4 regions of the Streptomyces sp. NPDC005925 genome follow, and region 2 is predicted to be linked to each of the others. Evidence: riboswitches for the same ligand, from Rfam matches in the RefSeq annotation. Region 2 holds a riboswitch; each other region holds the start of a gene.
What was found. A riboswitch is a leader RNA that binds a small molecule or an ion and turns the genes downstream of it on or off. The one in region 2 is predicted to bind cyclic di-AMP.
Positions count from the first base shown of each region.

Region 1: another riboswitch for cyclic di-AMP. It lies ahead of ABZ354_RS18455 (LysM peptidoglycan-binding domain-containing M23 family metallopeptidase); the one in region 2 lies ahead of ABZ354_RS08200 (transglycosylase family protein).
Region 3: another riboswitch for cyclic di-AMP. It lies ahead of ABZ354_RS16970 (C40 family peptidase); the one in region 2 lies ahead of ABZ354_RS08200 (transglycosylase family protein).
Region 4: another riboswitch for cyclic di-AMP. It lies ahead of ABZ354_RS26430 (transglycosylase SLT domain-containing protein); the one in region 2 lies ahead of ABZ354_RS08200 (transglycosylase family protein).

Region 1 covers NZ_JBEXVL010000014.1:92,068-96,271, reverse strand. The annotation lists partial or broken gene ABZ354_RS18465 (TetR family transcriptional regulator C-terminal domain-containing protein) at 1-503, shown strand, start outside; gene ABZ354_RS18460 (SGNH/GDSL hydrolase family protein) at 567-1,352, opposite strand; gene ABZ354_RS18455 (LysM peptidoglycan-binding domain-containing M23 family metallopeptidase) at 1,636-2,556, opposite strand; cyclic di-AMP (ydaO/yuaA leader) riboswitch at 2,561-2,725, opposite strand; gene ABZ354_RS18450 (tyrosine-protein phosphatase) at 3,192-3,989, shown strand; gene ABZ354_RS18445 (DUF6126 family protein) at 4,024-4,143, opposite strand; gene ABZ354_RS18440 (XRE family transcriptional regulator) at 4,140-4,204, opposite strand, start outside.
Region 2 covers NZ_JBEXVL010000004.1:291,790-295,993, reverse strand. The annotation lists gene eno (phosphopyruvate hydratase) at 1-1,033, opposite strand, end outside; gene ABZ354_RS08200 (transglycosylase family protein) at 1,477-2,199, opposite strand; cyclic di-AMP (ydaO/yuaA leader) riboswitch at 2,203-2,373, opposite strand; gene ABZ354_RS08195 (transglycosylase family protein) at 2,558-3,544, opposite strand; gene ABZ354_RS08190 (cytochrome P450) at 3,731-4,204, opposite strand, start outside.
Region 3 covers NZ_JBEXVL010000012.1:110,547-114,750, forward strand. The annotation lists gene ABZ354_RS16950 (8-amino-7-oxononanoate synthase) at 1-7, shown strand, start outside; gene ABZ354_RS16955 (DUF397 domain-containing protein) at 73-297, opposite strand; gene ABZ354_RS16960 (helix-turn-helix transcriptional regulator) at 307-1,167, opposite strand; gene ABZ354_RS16965 (ATP-binding protein) at 1,380-1,847, shown strand; gene ABZ354_RS16970 (C40 family peptidase) at 1,900-2,373, opposite strand; cyclic di-AMP (ydaO/yuaA leader) riboswitch at 2,377-2,589, opposite strand; gene ABZ354_RS16975 (alpha/beta hydrolase) at 4,101-4,204, shown strand, end outside.
Region 4 covers NZ_JBEXVL010000036.1:13,440-17,643, forward strand. The annotation lists gene ABZ354_RS26425 (polyprenyl synthetase family protein) at 354-1,364, opposite strand; cyclic di-AMP (ydaO/yuaA leader) riboswitch at 1,998-2,161, shown strand; gene ABZ354_RS26430 (transglycosylase SLT domain-containing protein) at 2,166-2,627, shown strand; gene ABZ354_RS26435 (HAD family hydrolase) at 2,689-3,579, opposite strand.

The DNA of each region.
Region 1 (4,204 bases), on a different contig from region 2:
CCGTCCGGATCGCCGATGTGGCTGCCGCACCAGGGGTGAGCAACGCGCTCGTGCTGTACCACTCCTCCTCCAGGGACAAGCTGGTCGCCGCCGCCTTCGCACATGCCGCCCAGGACGACCTCGCCCGGCTGCGCGGATTGCTCGGGCGCCGTACGACGGCGCTGCGCCGGCTGCGGGACGCGGTGCGGTGGTACGCGCCGACGGGTGGCGGCTGTGGATCGAGGGGTGGGCGGCGGCGCTGCGCGAGCCCGTGCCGCAGGGTCTGACCGGGCGGCCTCGACCGGCAGGGGAAGGCGGCGATCGCCGGGGTCGTCGCGGAGGGTGTGACGGCGGGTGAGTTCCGCCGCGCCGGGCCCGCCGACGCGGCGCTGCGTCTGACCGCGCTCCTCGACGGGCTCGCCGTGCAGCTGACGTCCTACCCGGGCGCGCTGTCACCGGCCCGGGCCCGGGAGCCGGCCGACGCGGCCCTGGCCCGCGAACGGGGCCTCACCCGCGCGGAGTTGGTGGCGGCGGGGCACTGCTCCCCGCCGCCCAGCCTCCCCGCCGCTGCTTCCGCTCCTGGCGCCTCAGGCGACGGCGGCGATGCGCATCCTGATGTCGTCCGGCGACAGCGCGCCCTTGGCGGTCACATGGTCCCCCGAGGACTCGCCGCGCAGCCGGCGCCCGATCCACGGCACCAGGTACTCGCGCGCCCACTGCACGTCGTCGCGCCGCACCTCGAACGTGCCGCGCGACGGCAGCGGCGGCCAGGGCTGGTCGGGGTCGGCGGGGACCTCCAGGCCGAGGACCTGACCCGCGCGGAGCGCCACGCGCGTGTGCCCCTCCGGGGAGAGGTGCAGCCGGTCGGCGTCCCACGCCCTGCGGTCCTGGAGGGTCTTGAGGGACCACAGGTCGAGCACGGGACAGCCGTACCGGTCGGCGACGGCACGCACATGGCCGTTGTAGGTGGCGATCTTCCCGCGCAGGTGCTTCAGCACGGGCATGGTCCGGGTGTCGAAGCCGGTCGTCACCATCACGGTGCCCGCTGCGGCCGTCAGAGCGGCGACGGCCCTCTCGAACCTCTCGGCCACCTCGTCGGGGTCGGTGCCGGGCCGCAGGATGTCGTTGCCGCCGGCACAGAACGAGACGAGGTCCGGGGCGAGTCGCGCCGTTCGGGGAAGCTGGTCCGCAACGATCTGGTCGAGCAGTTTGCCGCGCACGGCGAGGTTGGTGTACCGGAAGTCGCCCTCGGGCCGCCGGTCCGCGAGCAGTACCGCGAACCTGTCCGCCCAGCCGACGAACGACCCGTCGGGGCCCGGGTCGCCCACGCCCTCGGTGAAGCTGTCCCCCACCGCCACGTACGACCCGATCACTGATCTGCTGTCATTCTTCGAATCGTCTGCCACGTCGGCCCATGATTCACCTTCGCATGAGGCTTACGCGAGCGTAGGAAAGGGGTGACGGGCGGTGAGATGAGCCACCTCGAGTGTTCGTCGACCCGGGAACGAGCGCGGGAATGGGCGAGGAGCCGCGCCGCGGGCGCGGCCGCCCGGGTACGCCGAAGGCCGGACCCCGGGGATCGGGAGTCCGGCCTTCGGCTGCGTGTCAGGCGAGTGGTCGCGCCGGGTGCCGTACGGGCCGGTGCGCCAAGTGGTGTCAGGCGCCGGAGGCGCCGTGCGAGCGCAGGTACGCCATCGGGTCCACGTCCGAGCCGTAGTCCGGCGTGGTGCGGATCTCGAAGTGCAGGTGCGGTCCGGTGGAGTTGCCGGTCGTGCCGGAGAGACCGACCTGCTGGCCTGCGGTCACGGTCTGGCCGGCCGAGACGGACAGCGAGGACAGGTGGGCGTACTGGGCGTAGTGGCCGTCGCCGAGCTTGATGACGACCTGATTGCCGTACGCGCCGCCCCAGCCCGCGGAGACGACGGTGCCCGCGCCGACGGACTTCAGGGCGGTGCCGGTCGGGACGACGAAGTCGACGCCGGTGTGGTAGCCGCTGGACCACATGCCGCCGGGGACCTTGTAGGCGGTGCCGACGCCGGCGCCGGACACGGGCAGCACGAAGCCGGAGCCGGAGGGCTGCGCGGCGGGCGTCGTGCTCCGGCCCGACGAGGGCGCGGCGGTCTTCGCGGACTTCGACGACTTCGACGACTTCAAGGCCGACGAGGACTTCGCCGACGGCTCGGCCGTGCTCGTCGCGGCCTTCTTGCCGATGGCGAGCTTGAGGCCGGGGTGGATCAGCGACGGGTCGTCGCCGATGGTGGCGCGGTTGTCCCGGTACAGCTTCTTCCAGCCGCCGCTGACGTTCTGCTCGTCGGCGATCTTCGACAGGAAGTCGCCGCCCTTCACCGTGTAGACGCGCGGGGCGGAGTTCTTCGCGGTGTCCTTGCCGGCGGGCTTGTGCTGCGCCTCCGGAAGGGACTGGACGGCCTTTTCGGAAACCTGCTGCGCGGGGGCGGCGTGAGCGCCGGTGGCCCCGAGAAGCGGAATGGCAAGTGCGGCGCCGCCGGTTCCGGCGACGGCGATGGACCGGGTGAAACGCGGTGACTTCGTACGGCGGTGCTTACCCTTCGCGGGCATGGCGAATTCCTCTCCGGCGCCTACGAGGTGAGCTGTCGGGTTCGGACTGGAGATGCCCGGCCGCGGTGTGCGCGGCTTCACCCCGAGCCTGTGTCCGGAGACCGGAACAGGCGGTTGTACCTGTGGGTCCCCCGCTCCTGCCGTACACGGGTCGAAGTGTGTGCGGGCTTCCGGACGGCGGCAGGATTAGGCGTCCGTCCGGATCGGTGGCGAACGTAAGCGACCGGATGGCTGAGAAACAAGCCTGGGTTTGTCCGCGAACGCGCTTTTGTGCGGGCGATCAGGGTTATGCCCGTCACCGAGCGTGGAACAGGATCTTTCGCGCTTCTTCAATCCCCAGGTAACGCGGTTGAATTACGTGAACATGGCGACAGCGGATCGTCACGATTATGACGCTGCTCACGCCCCACACCCCATCCCCCTTACTATCGGGGCACGTTACGCACAAACGACCAATTCGGACCAATGACTCATAGAGGTGGATAGGCTACCGATCAAAAACTATGTCCGATTTCATTTGTTACAGCGCAAGTTGAGTCACTACGTCCCTCTCATATTGTCCGGCAGGCGTGTCGTATCGTCGGCGTGTGCCCGTCGGTGAGCCGCGCCGGCGGGGCCGAGTGTGAGGAGTCCACGTGACGCAGCAGGTCCCGTCGACCGAGCCCGAGCTGGCCGGAGTGCGCAACTTCCGTGACGTCGGCGGATTGCCGACCGTGGACGGCCGCCGGGTGCGGTACGGCGTGCTGTTCCGCAGCGGTCACCTCGCGCACGCGACAGAGGACGACGCCGCCTTCCTCGCCTCCCTCGGCCTGCACACGATCTTCGACTTCCGCAACGCGGCCGACCAGAAGCTGGAGGGCCCGGACGTCGCGCTGCCGGGCGTCCGCAATGTGAACCTGCCGCTGAGCGACCCGGCCGACGGCGCCGAGTTCTGGAAGATGGTGCGGGACGGCGACCTCGAGCAGCTGCGCGCGGTCCTCTCGGACGGCAGGGGCGCCGCCCGGATGATCGACTCGTACCGGACGGTCATCACGGAGCGCACCGCGGAGCACTCGCGGGTGCTGCACTCGCTCGCCGAGGACAGCCTCCCCGCGCTGATGCACTGCGCGGCCGGAAAGGACCGCGCGGGCCTGTCCATAGCCGTGACCCTGCTCGCCCTGGGCGTCGAGCGGGACGCGATAGCCGAGGACTACCTGAAGTCGAACGCCAAGCACCGCCGCTACAAGGTGCGCCGCAGCGCCACGTCCGCCTCGGCCTACTCCCCCGAGGTCATGGAGCTGCTCGACCCCCTGTTCGACGCGCGCGCCGAGTACCTCGCGGCGGCCTTCGACACGATCCAGGACACCTGGGGCGGCGTCCCGGCCTACCTCGAGAACGGGCTCGGCGTCACCCCCGAGATCCGCGAGCGGCTGCGCGAACGCCTGCTGGACTGACGTACGCCCCGAGGCCGGCGCCGCGCTCCGCGCCCTACTGCGCGCCGACCTCGAACAGCAGCCACACGAAGGCCGCGAAGACGTGCCCCACGGCGATGTAGATGATCAGCCGGACCCACAGGGCGCGCGGGAACTTGTCCTCGATGTCGCTCATGACGTGCCTCCGGTGAACGGGCCCAGGCACAGCGAGGCCGTGGGGCTCTGCAGCAGGGTGT
Region 2 (4,204 bases):
TCTCGGTGAGCGAGCCGATCTGGTTGACCTTGACGAGCAGGGCGTTGGCGGCGCCGTCCTCGATGCCGCGGGCCAGGCGCTCCGGGTTGGTGACGAACAGGTCGTCGCCGACGAGCTGGACCTTGTCACCGAGCCGGTCGGTGATGGTCTTCCAGCCCTCCCAGTCGTCCTCGAACAGCGGGTCCTCGATGGAGACGAGCGGGTACGCCTCGACGAGCTCGGCGTAGTACTCGGTCATGTCGGCGGCCGAGCGCTCCTTGCCCTCGAAGGTGTAGACGCCGTCCTTGTAGAACTCGGACGCGGCGACGTCGAGGGCGAGGGCGATCTGCTCGCCCGGCGTGTACCCGGCCTCGTTGACGGCCTCGAGGATGAGGTCGAGGGCCTCGCGGTTGGAGCCGAGGTTGGGGGCGAAGCCGCCCTCGTCGCCGAGGCCGGTGGCCAGGCCCTTGCTCTTCAGTACCTTCTTGAGGGTGTGGTACACCTCGGTGCCCCAGCGCAGCGCCTCGGAGAAGGACTCGGCGCCGATCGGCGCGATCATGAACTCCTGGATGTCCACGTTGGAGTCGGCGTGCGAGCCGCCGTTCAGGATGTTCATCATGGGCACCGGCAGCAGGTGCGCGTTCGGGCCGCCCAGGTAGCGGAAGAGGGGGAGGTCGGACGCCTCGGACGCGGCGTGGGCGACGGCGAGGGAGACGCCGAGGATGGCGTTGGCGCCGAGAGAGCCCTTGTTGTCGGTGGCGTCCAGGTCGAACATCGCCTGGTCGATCAGGCGCTGCTCGGTGGCGTCGTAGCCGACCAGCTCCGGGCCGATCTGCTCGATGACGGCGAGGACGGCCTTCTCGACACCCTTGCCGTGGTAGCGGTTCGGGTCACCGTCACGGAGCTCGATGGCCTCGAAGGCGCCCGTCGACGCTCCGGACGGGACGGCGGCACGACCCGTGCTGCCGTCGTCGAGGCCGACCTCGACCTCGACCGTGGGGTTGCCTCGGGAGTCCAGGATTTCCCGGGCTACGACGACGTCGATGGACGGCACGAGCATCTCCTTCTTCGGATGTGACGCTGGAAGTGCGGGGCACGCGGGCCTTGGCGGCCTTGACGTGCCGTGCGACTAGAGCCTAACCGTCCCCGGGCCGTCGGCCAGCCGACCGGCCGTCCCGTGGACAGTCAGACGGTACCCATTGTTCACCGTCGGAACAAAGGGGGTGGCGGATGAAGACCGGGGGAACGGGCGGGGCGGCGCCCTGTGCATGTGCCGTCCGGCCCGTATCGCCTCGCGTGACCCCATGTGCGGCGGTACGCATGACCCCGCCCCGGTGCGTACGGGGGAAGGACGCACCGGGGCGGGGAGCCCGTGGGGACGGGGGTGGCCGGGCCGCGCGCGGGCCCGCGAGGGGCAACAGGGCCCCTGAACAGAGATACGTACGCGCGGGCGACGGGGTTCAGATTCCGGCGGCCGGGTTCAGTCCGGGCCGTGGCTCACTTCAGGTGCAGCCGCTGACCGGGGTAGATGAGGTCGGCCTCCTGGACGATGTCCTTGTTCAGCTTGAACAGCTTCGCCCAGCCGCCCTTGACGTGGTGCTCGTCGGCGATGGAGCTGAGGCTGTCGCCCTTGACGACCTTGTACTCGCCGTCGCCCTTCTTGACCTTCTTGCCGGTCGGCGTGGTGACGGTCTTCTTCTGGGCCGGGCGCTCCTGGGAGCGGGTGGCGGGCTGCTCGGCGGAGCGGTCGGTGGTGGCGGTGTCGCCGCCGCCCGTGCTCTGGCCGGAGCCGGAGCCCGCCGCGGAACCGGAACCGGAGTCGGAGCCGCCGCCGGGCGAGGCGCTCGACAGGCCGGTGCCGCAGACCGGCCAGGCGCCCTTGCCCTGAGCCGCGAGGACCTTCTCGGCGATCTCGATCTGCTGCGCCTTGCTGGCCTGGTCGGCGGACGAGGCGTACTGCGTGCCGCCGTAGCCGGCCCAGGTGGAGGCGGAGAACTGCAGGCCGCCGTAGTAGCCGTTACCGGTGTTGATGGACCAGTCGCCGCCGGACTCGCACTGGGCGACGGCGTCCCACTCGGAGGCGGTGGCGGCGGAGGCGGTGCCGGAGGCCATCAGCGGCCCTGCGACGGCGGCGCCGGCGACGCCGGCTACGGCCATGGCGCGGGTGGAGCGCCGGAATGCGGTCGGACGACGGTGCTTGCCCGTGCCGGAAAGCAGCATGGTTGATCCCCTCACCGACGCCTGCGAGGTGAGCTGTCGGGTTCGGGCCGGTTGAGTTGCCCGGCCGCGGCACACTGCGGTGCGCGCGGCTCCACCCCAAGCCGGGGCCGGCTCAACAGCCGGTTCCGGCACTTACCTTGGGTCCCCCGCTCCTGCCTACGGCGCTTGACGCGACGACTGTTCCCGGGCCGCCACTGGCAGGATTCGGCGTTGCGGTGGCCGGGGCCCGCCAGTGGCGAGCGGTCCTGACCGTAGACACGCGCCCGCCCGGATTTCAAAGAGGATCAGGGCCTCTGAGACCTATCTCTCATCGCCTCTGAATCGGACAATACGCAGCGAACTATGACGTGAACTCCCGCTACTTTTCGACCGATTCGCCCTGTACCGCAAGCTTCTGACCGGGAAGGATCAGATCGGGGTCGTCGCCGACCGTCTCACGGTTCGCGGCGTAGAGGCCGTGCCATCCGCCCTGGAGGTCGAGGGAGTCGGCGATGACCCAGAGGTTGTCTCCGGTACGGACGGTGTAGGTGCCGTCGACGGCGTCACGGGCGGCGTCCGCGTCGCGCGAGGCGTGGCGGCCCGAGGAGCCGTCCTCGCGGCCGTCTCCGACACTTCCCCCGGCCTCGTCCGCGCCGGTGCCGCGGTGACGGCCCGTGCCGGTCCCGCCGGTTTCCGGGTCCGCCGAAGCGGCGCCACTCTGCCCCGACTTGTCCGAGTCGTCCTGTTGGGTGGTGTCGGCGGATCCTCCGGGGGCGGGGCTCGCGCCGGCCTCGTCCGGTCCGCCGGAGTCACCGGTGTCACCGGCTTCGGCGGCGGAGTCCGCCGAGTCCGGGGAGTCGGTGGCGGACCCGTCGGACGAGGTGGGCAGGGACGCACCCGGCTCGTCCGAGGTGCCGTCGGAGGTGTCGCCCGGGATGCCGTCCGTGCCGGGCGACTCGGACACACCCGTGTCCACACCGGCGTCGCCGGTGTCGCCGCCGAGGCCGGCGAGCAGTCCACAGGTCGGCCAGGCGTCGGCGCCCTTGTCGTCGAGCAGGTTCTCGGCGACGGCTATCTGCTGCGAACGGCTCGCCCGGTCGGCGCTGGCCGCGAACTCGAGGCCGCCGTACGCCTCCCAGTCCTCCTGGGTCAACTGCAGCCCGCCGTAGTACCCGTTGCCGGTGTTCTGGCTCCAGGAGCCGCCGGTCTCGCACTCGGCGACCCTGTCCCACGTGGCGCCTTCGGCCGCGCCGGCGCTGGTGGCACCGAGCAGCGGGATGGCGATGGCGGAGCCGGTCACCCCGGCCGCGACAAGGAGTGCCGGAGCCTGGCGGGGGCGACGGTGACGACCGTTCCCGGAGAGCATGCGCGGACCTTTCGCGAGACAGCGGTGAACGGCGCGGCGGGTGTGACTCGGGGCCACGCTGATGCGGAACGTATAGGTATTCGAACAGCAGTCACAAGTTCATGCCGCGCAGATCACGTGAAGATCACATTGCTGACGGGCAGTCATGTGCGTGGTGTAAAGGGACGGCTCCGTCCCTACGGCGTGTCAGGCCTCCGGTGTGAACGCGACCGGGAGGGTGCGCAGTCCGCGCATGATGAGGCCGCCGCGCCACCGCAACTCGGCCGGGTCCGCGGCGAGTCGCAGGTCGGGCAGCCGGGTGAGGAGTGTGGCGAGCGCGGTCTGCCCCTCCAGGCGGGCGAGCGGGGCGCCGAGGCAGTAGTGGATGCCGTGCCCGTATCCGAGGTGCTGGTTGTCCGTGCGGCCGAGGTCGAGGACGTCCGGGTTCGCGAACCGTGCCGGGTCCCGGTCGGCGGCGGCCAGGACGACGAGGACGGGGTCGCCGGGCGCGATGTCCCGGCCGCCGACGGTGAGCGGCTCGGTGGCGAACCGCCAGGTGGCCAGCTCCACCGGGCCGTCGTAGCGCAGGAGTTCCTCGACGCCGGTGGCCAGCAGGCCGCGTTCGCCGGCGGCCAGGGAGTCCTGGAGGCGGGCACGCTGGCCGGGGTGGGTGAGCAGGGC
Region 3 (4,204 bases), on a different contig from region 2:
GCCATGAGTCGGCGTCGCACGGCCGTGTGTCGTCCGGGGTGACCGGTCAGTCGCGCCGGGGTGCCCGGCGGCTCACCGGAACGCGACCGTGAACGCCGCCCAGCTCTCCGGGGAGAAGAGCAGCGCGGGTCCGGCCGGTTCCTTGGAGTCGCGGACGGCCAGCAGCCCGGTCCAGGGACCGGAGCGTGGACGGGCCGCCTCGACGCAGTTGTTCGCTCCGGTGCTGTAGCTGCTGCGCAGCCAGTGCACGTCGTGCAGGTCGTTGCTGGAAGGGACGTTCCGAGGCAGTGCGGTCATGGTGCCTCCTTACGTGTCACCGGTCATACCGGCGATGAATTCCAATGATTCCTCGGGTGAGAGAGCGTGAGCCAGCAGGGAGTCGAAGGCCTCTGCGTAGGCCTCTAAGTCTTCTTTCCGTTCGAGATGGAGGCTACTCGTCAAGTGGTCGAGAACGACGACATCCAGATCAGATGTGCGCGAAAATGAGAAAATAACGAAAGATCCCGTGACCCCGATGTGGGCTCCGGCGGCAAACGGCAGTACTTGCAGTCGTACGTGCGGCATAATCGCCGCCTCCGTCAGCCTCTCCAACTGCCGCGACATCACCCCGGGCCCGCCCACTTCCCGGCGCAGTACGGCCTCGTCCAGTACCGCGCTCAACGTCAGCGGGGGTTTCGCGCGCAGCACGTCCTGCCGGGCCAGCCGCACCTCCACCAGCGCGTCCAGCCGTTCCTCGGACAGGCCTTCGACCGCGGCGCAGGTCACCGCTCTGGCGTACTCCGGGGTCTGCAGCAGTCCCGGCACCACCGAGGTCTCCAGGGTGCGCATCGCGCTCGCCTGGGACTCCAGACTGATGAAGTCCCGGTAGGTGGGCGGCAGTTCACCGCGATAGGCATGCCACCAGTGGTTGCGTCCGTTGCCGTCGTGCGCGCCCGCGAGGACGAGCAATAACTCCCGGAGCTGGTCGTCCGCCACGCCGTAGGCGTCCAGAAGCAGTCTCACGTCGGCCGGTTTCACGCCGCTCGTGCCGGTCTCGATCCGGCTCACCTTCGACTGGTGCCATCCCACCAGCCCGGCCGCTTCCCCACTCGTGAGGCCCACCGAGGTGCGCAGCGCACGCAGTTCGGCGCCCAGTTTGCGGCGGCGCACCGCGGGCCCGTGCTTCATGGGCTTCTCCTTACTCCTTACGAGTCGCCCAAATACGTTCTCGCGTCGCAGAGTTCACCGCATCGAGCGACAGATATATGCAGATGTTGATGGATCGCCGCCCTTGCCGTGGTGATGATGGCAGTGTGGCGAGGAAGCACCAGTCCGGGACCGTACTCCAACCGTCCGCTTCATGCCGGACCAAGGTCCCCTGGGAAAGGGACGAGAGCGCCATGGCAGACCATCTGGAAGCATCCGTCACTTTGGCAAGCGATCCCGCCTCGGTGTCCGCGTCCCGTTCCTTCGTGGTGGACACACTGGCGGAATGGGGACTGCCGGCGGGCACGGACGAGTCCGAGACGATCCGGCTCATCGTGTCCGAGCTCGCCACCAACGCGGTCCAGCACACTTTGGGCACGTCACCCACCTTCACGGTGGACGTCGCCCTGCACCGCGACGAACGCCTGCGCGTCGGAGTGACCGACAGCCACCCGCGGTTCCCGAAGCGGCTGCCCGCGGCCGTCCAGCAGGACAACGGGCGCGGTATGAGGATCATCCGGTGGCTGGCGGCGGAGTGCGGCGGCAGGCTGCGCGTCAGACCCACGCGCGAGGGCGGCAAGACGGTCTCCATCGAGCTGCCGTGGCACGGCACGGCCCCGCCGGCCGGAGCGGTGGCGGCGGCGGGACAGCAGGAGCCGTAGGACAGCCCCGGTGCGGGGGCGACGGCACGTCGGTGCCGCCGCCCGCGTGTGGTCAGCGCACGCGCCCGTACCAGGCTCCGCGGCTCCAGATCCTTTCCAGCCGCACCACCGCCCCGGATTTCGGGGCGTGCCAGATCCTGTTCCCGCCGGCGTAGATGCCGACGTGGTAGATGTAGCGGCCGGAGTGGAAGAACACCAGGTCACCGGCCTTGCGACTGCTCGCGGAGATGTGCCGGGTCCGGTTGTACTGCTGGGCCGCCGTACGCGGAAGTTTCTTGCCGGCCTTCCGGTACGCGTACAGCGTGAGCCCCGAGCAGTCGAACCTGTGCGGGCCCGTGGCGCCCCAGCGGTAGGGGGCGCCCTTCTTGGAAGCGGCGATCCGGAGCGCCTTGTGGGCCGAGGAGGCGGCGACCGCCTCGGAGCCGGCGCCCGGGATCACGAGGGAACCGATCACGACGGAGAGGGTGAGGGCCGAGGCCGTACCGGCCCGGACCAGGAGAGACGGGACACGATTGAGCGCGGTCATGCGCAACCCTTCGTCAGCCGCCTGTGAAGGATGACCTGTCGGATTCGGGCTGGCGAAGTAGCCCGGCCGCTGCTGCGGCTTCACCCCAAGGGCTGCTCGGAACGGCTGTCGTGCCGGTCCGGCGGCCCGTCGTGCTCGGGTCCTCCACTCCTGCCGATCCATCCTCTTCTGTCGACCGGGCATCCGGGCGGCGGCAGGATTCGGCGTCCGCCCGGACCGCCCCGCCGCGGTGGCGGGGGCTTGTCGTCAGTGAAGGATCTTGACCGTCGGCAGTATGAATATCCCCATGCGCAGGGCTTTGTGGCGTTGATCACCCTTCGCCCATTCGGGTGGACAGAGGGGTCTCGGAGTCCTTCGTCCATTACCTCGACGAGCCCCGGACCAGCGGCGGAGCACCGCTCGGCGCCCGCACGCCCCACGCCGGCGCGCAACTGCGCCGGGCCCGGAAAAGGACGCGCGTCTACGCCGACAGGGGGTACGCCGTTCGGCCCGTTTCACCCCCGGCCCTACGTGCGGTCCGACCCGCCGGAGTCCCGTCACCCGGGGGCGCGGCAACCGCCGGACTGCGGCGGAAGGGTGACCCGGGCGGTGCGTCGCCCGCCGTCCAGCACCCGCGGCGCGGGGCCGGGGCACCACCGGCAACCGCGGCGGGGGCAGCGCCGGGGGCCTACCCTCCGCACCGGGCCAAGCCGCACCTGCCGCCATGGCTCGGCGTCGTCGGCGTCGCCGGGTCCGGCGCGAACCCGAGGTTGGCCGGACCCTTGGTGCCGGCGTCGTCCGCCCCTGCGCCGGCGAGCGCTGGCGCAACGGCACCGGCGGCAGTGGCCAACGAGCCGAGCAGCTCGCTGGCCACGCGCATCACGAATCCGCGGCGACCCGAAGAGTTCCCCCCGGGCCCAAGGGTCGCCGGCCGGGCCGCCGCGGGCCCTCCTGCGGCAGCCGCTCGCCCTCCGCAGCCTCCACTGCCCTGTCCGGCCCGGAAAGTCTCTCCGCGGGCAGCAGACGCGCCCCTGTCACCTCCCCGGGAGGCTCGATCGCGGCCGGTCCCCTGCCCAGTACTCGACGTGTCACAGGGTGATCATTCCGCAGCATGGGCGCGTCGGGGCGAAGAACAACGAAGGCCCGCCACCGGTGAGCGAACGTCACCCCGTGTGCGAGCCCGCGTCGTCGCGACCGCGGCTGCCTTTGCCCGTCGCCTCCTGGCCGTGTGAGATCCCCTCACCGCTGAGAGGATCGCGGGAGGATCGGCCGGACAAAGGACCTTCGGGGCAGTCGGCGGCCACCCCCGGTCCGGCCTCCCGCCCATCCGTGCCGGTTGTCGTCGGGCGGCGGGCCCCAGGCACTGCCGGGGCGCGGCCCAGGATTCTGGCAGCGGTGCAGCGGCGCTTTCCCTCCCGCGGGGCCGGAGGACTTGGACGTCATCTCGGCAGCGACTTCGGCCGAGGGCATGGGACCGGGCACCTTCGGCACCGGAAGGTCGACGTGGGCTCTGACGGGCACGGACTGCCTGTGAGTGCTGGGGAGCTTCGGCACCGGAACGTTGGCCTCGGCCTCGGACGCGGCGGGTCCGGCCTGCGGAACACCCGCTGCCTCGGGTGGCTTTCCGACGAACGGACCTTTCGTTCCGTTTATCGGATTGGCAAAGAAGTCCCTTGACCCCTGTTCCCGGAGATCGCACAGCCGCGAGGATCCCCGTACCCAATCGCAAGAATGTACGGGAGACCCACTTGAGGAAGAGAAAACTGAACCGGCGGGTGACCGTCTTGGGTTCGGCGGGTGCGCTCGTCACCGCCACACTGCTGGCCGGGGCCGTCACGGCACCCACGGCCAG
Region 4 (4,204 bases), on a different contig from region 2:
CTCGTGTCCGCGCGTTTCACGTACGCGTCGAGCACGTGTCGTGCGATCGACGGTACTCGCGTCGGTCCCATCCCGGGCCGCCATTCTCACCCGGTCGGTGAGTCGTGGTGTTGTCCGTGACTCCATCTGACCAAATCCACCGCCGAGTTGCGTCAGCCCAGGGACCCAACTCCGCGTACGCCTGGGGTATGACACGACGGGCCCGGGGCTCCCCCGACCAGTAGGGGTACGGGTCGGGGTCGGGGTCCTCGGCGGCGCGGACGGTGATTGGTCCACGGGCGACGGGTCCACAGGGCTGGGGCCGACGGGCTCGGTGGGTCGGCCCGCCCTGTGCGGGGCCGGGGCGGCGGCGGTCAGCCCGCCCGGTGCACCACCGCGTCGCACAGCTGCATCAGCGCCGTCTTCGCGTCGCACTCCCGCAGCGGGGCCAGCGCCGCGCGCGCCTCCTCCGTGTACCGGACGGTGTCGCGCCGGGCCTGCTCCAGCGCCGGGTGCGTACGCAACGCCCGCAGGGCCCGCTGGTGGCGCGTGTCGTCGCTCAGGTCGGAGGCCAGCAGCTCGCACAGCTCCAGGTCCTCGGCCAGGCCCAGCCGCTCCGCGCGCTCCCGCAGCCGGAGCACCGGAAGCGTCGCGATGCCCTCGCGCAGATCGGTGCCCGGGGTCTTGCCGGAGTCGGTCGACTCGGACGCGATGTCGAGCACGTCGTCGGCGAGCTGGAAGGCGACGCCGAGCCGCTCTCCGTACTGCGTGAGGACGTCCACGACCCGCTCGTCGGCGCCGGACATCATCGCGCCGAACCGGCACGAGACGGCCACCAGGGAGCCCGTCTTGCCTCCGAGCACGTCCAAGTAGTGCTCGACCGGGTCTCGACCGTCCTGCGGGCCGGCGGTCTCCAGGATCTGCCCGGTGACCAGCCGCTCGAACGCGAGGGCCTGCACGCGGACCGCCTCGGGCCCGAGGTCGGCGAGGATCTGTGAGGCGCGGGCGAACAGGAAGTCGCCGGTCAGGACGGCCACCGAGTTGCCCCAGCGGGTGTTCGCGCTGGGCACGCCGCGCCGCACGTCGGCCTCGTCCATGACGTCGTCGTGGTACAGCGTGGCGAGATGGGTCAGCTCGACGACGACGGCCGACGGCACGATGCCCGGCGCGTACGGGTCCCCGAACTGCGAAGACAGCATCACGAGCAGCGGACGGAAACGCTTGCCGCCCGCCCGCACCAGGTGCTGGGCGGCCTCGGTGATGAAGGGCACCTCACTCTTGGTTGCCTCGAGCAACCCTTCTTCGACAGCCGTCAAACCGGCCTGGACATCGGCTTCCAGAGCCTGGTCCCGCACGCTCAGCCCGAACGGCCCCACGACGGTCACGAAGGTCTCCTGTCTGCTGGTGCCTACTGGCGATTGCCTGTTTGTCGATAGGTCGGCGCCCTCACCCGCGTCAGCGTATCCGGTCACGTTTCGATCACGGCCAGCGCCCACCCGTCCAGGCCACCCGGCATCGGACCGCAGCTCGCTGATTTTCGATCATTCGACCGGCGACGACATGACCGACATGTGCGACTCAGAGTGAATCGGAAAAAACGCCATCAAGTAATGCGTATCAGTTCACATCGAACATCAGGGTCGCCAATGGGGCATACGACCAGCCGCCCCGGCGCGGATCGCCCCCCACCCGACCCCTCGGCACGACCTCCCGAACCCATGCCCGATTTGCCTTACTTGACATCGCAATTCCCCTTAGCTCCAAATGCCCCTCGCGCTGAACGACCGTGAGTTGAGTCACGCATCCCCCGCATGCGGCACCTCACTCCCCGAACCCCCACGTCCCGCCCCGCGCACCCGAGTTGAGCCTGGGCGGATACAAAGGATCAAGTGCCTCATACGCACCACACCAAGGTCAAACAGGACGTTATGTGATCCCGTCACTTGTTCCCGACATGTGCCCTCGCATACGTTCCGGGCCAGTCGGGCGGACGCCGAATCCTGCCACCGCCCGCACCCACCAACGACGAGCCACTCGCACGGCAGGAGCGGGGGACCCAGGTAAGTCGCCGGGCCGGTCACCAGACCGGAACGGCTCGGGGTGAAGCCGTGCCCGCCAGGGCCCGGCCGGGCACCTCCCGCCCGAACCCGACAGCTCACCCCGCAGGCGTAGGAGAGGAATTCGTCATGCCTGCATTCACCCTCGCCCGCAAGCTCGCCGTCGCCGGCACCGGTGCCGCCGTGCTCGCGTTCCCGCTGATCGGCGCGGGCACCGCGTCCGCAGCCACGCCCGCCGCCCCGCCCTCGGCGGCCAGCTCGGCGTCGTACCCGGACAACCTCGACGGCTGGATCCGCGAGTCCCTCGCCGTCATGGCGGAGAACGGCATCCCCGGCTCCTACGACGGCATCCAGCGCAACATCATGCGGGAGTCCTCCGGCAACCCGGACGCCATCAACAACTGGGACTCCAACGCCGCCGCCGGCACGCCCTCCAAGGGCCTGCTCCAGGTCATCGACCCGACCTTCCAGGAGTACCACGTGCCCGGCACGTCGTCCGATCCGTACGACCCGGTCGCGAACATCACCGCCGCCTGCAACTACGCCGCCCAGCGGTACGGGTCGATCGACAACGTCTTCGGCGCGTACTGAGGCCCGTCCGGCGCGGCCCGAGGCCCGTCCGGCGCGCACTGAGGCCCGTTCTCCGGGTGGCTCAGCGGGCCGGCCGGGGTCTCGGTACCCACCGCGGTTCCCACGCCGGCCGGGGCCCCGGTACCGCTCCGGCCGGCCCCGGGACCGCGGGGAACAGCCGCTCGAGGACGGCGGCCACGCCGTCGTCCTCGTTCGACAGGGTGACCTCGTCCGCGACCGCCCTCAGTTCGGGGTGCGCGTTGGCCATGGCGACGCCGTGCGCGGCCCAGTCGAACATCGGGATGTCGTTGGGCATGTCCCCGAAGGCGATCGTCCGCTCGGGACGCAGGCCCAGGTACTCGGCGGCCAGCGCCAGACCGGTCGCCTTGGTGATGCCGCACGGCTGGAGCTCCACGGTTCCCGGACCCGACACGGTCACTGTCGCCAGGGAGCCGATCACTCCGCGCGCCGCCGCCGCCAACTCGTCGTCGGACAGGCCCGGATGGCGCAGCAGCACCTTGCTGATCGGCGCCCCCCACAGGTCGGCGCGCCGCCGCACCCGCACCGCCGGCAGGGTCGGGTGCGGCATCAGGTAACCCGGCTCGATCAGCGTGAGCCCGTCCACGCCGTCCTGGTCGACGGCCACGAACACCTCGCCCACCTCGGCCTCGACCTTGCCGAGCGCCGTCACGGCCAGTTCCCGGTCCAGGGTGACCGACCACAGCAGGCGGTCCTCGGCGGCGTCGTAGACCTGCGCGCCCTGCCCGCACACCGCGAGCCCCGTACCGCCGAGGTCGACCAGCAGCGGCCGCACCCGGGGTGCCGGACGTCCGGTCACGACGAGGTGCCGGGCGCCGGCCTCCGCCGCCCGCGCGAGCGCGGCGTGGGAGCGGTCGGAGAGGGTGTCGTCACCACGCAGAAGCGTTCCGTCCAGGTCTGTGGCGATGAGTGAGTACGCGAGGGGTGCGGGCATGACCCGAGAATACGGACCCGGACGCCGTGGCCCCACCACGGATTCCCACCCGCCGTTTCCGGTCCTGTTTCTGACCCCGTTGTGACCCCGGCCAGCCGTTTCTGAGCGCCGCCGGTCACCGCGCCGCCCGTTTCGCGACGTGACCGGCCCGAATCGAGACCAGACCGCCCGGACCGGACCGCCCAGTTCCGACTGCCTGGCCCCGACCGCCCGGTGCCGACTGCCCGGTGTCGACCTCCCTGTGCCGACTGCCCGGTTGCGGGTGCCCGGCCCCGACCGCCCGGCCCCGACTACCCGGTTGGGGCTGCCCGGTTCTCACCTCTCACCATCCGGACTGACCGCCCGATACCGGGCTGACCGGTTCGGCGCGACCGGCTCGGGCCGACCGGCTCGGGCCGACCGGTTCTGGCCGACCGGTTCTGGCCGACCGGCTCGGGCTGACCGGTTCTGGGCGGGGACGGACCAGGCCGTGGCGGTCAAGGCCGTGGCGGGGAAGGCCGTGGCGGGGAAGGCCGTGGCGGGGTAGCCGGTGGCGCTGTCCACGCCGCCCCGTGGACCGGGGCCTCTGCCCCAGTGCGACAGACCGGCCGTAACGTGTGGCGCGGTCCCACGACACGTGGAGCAC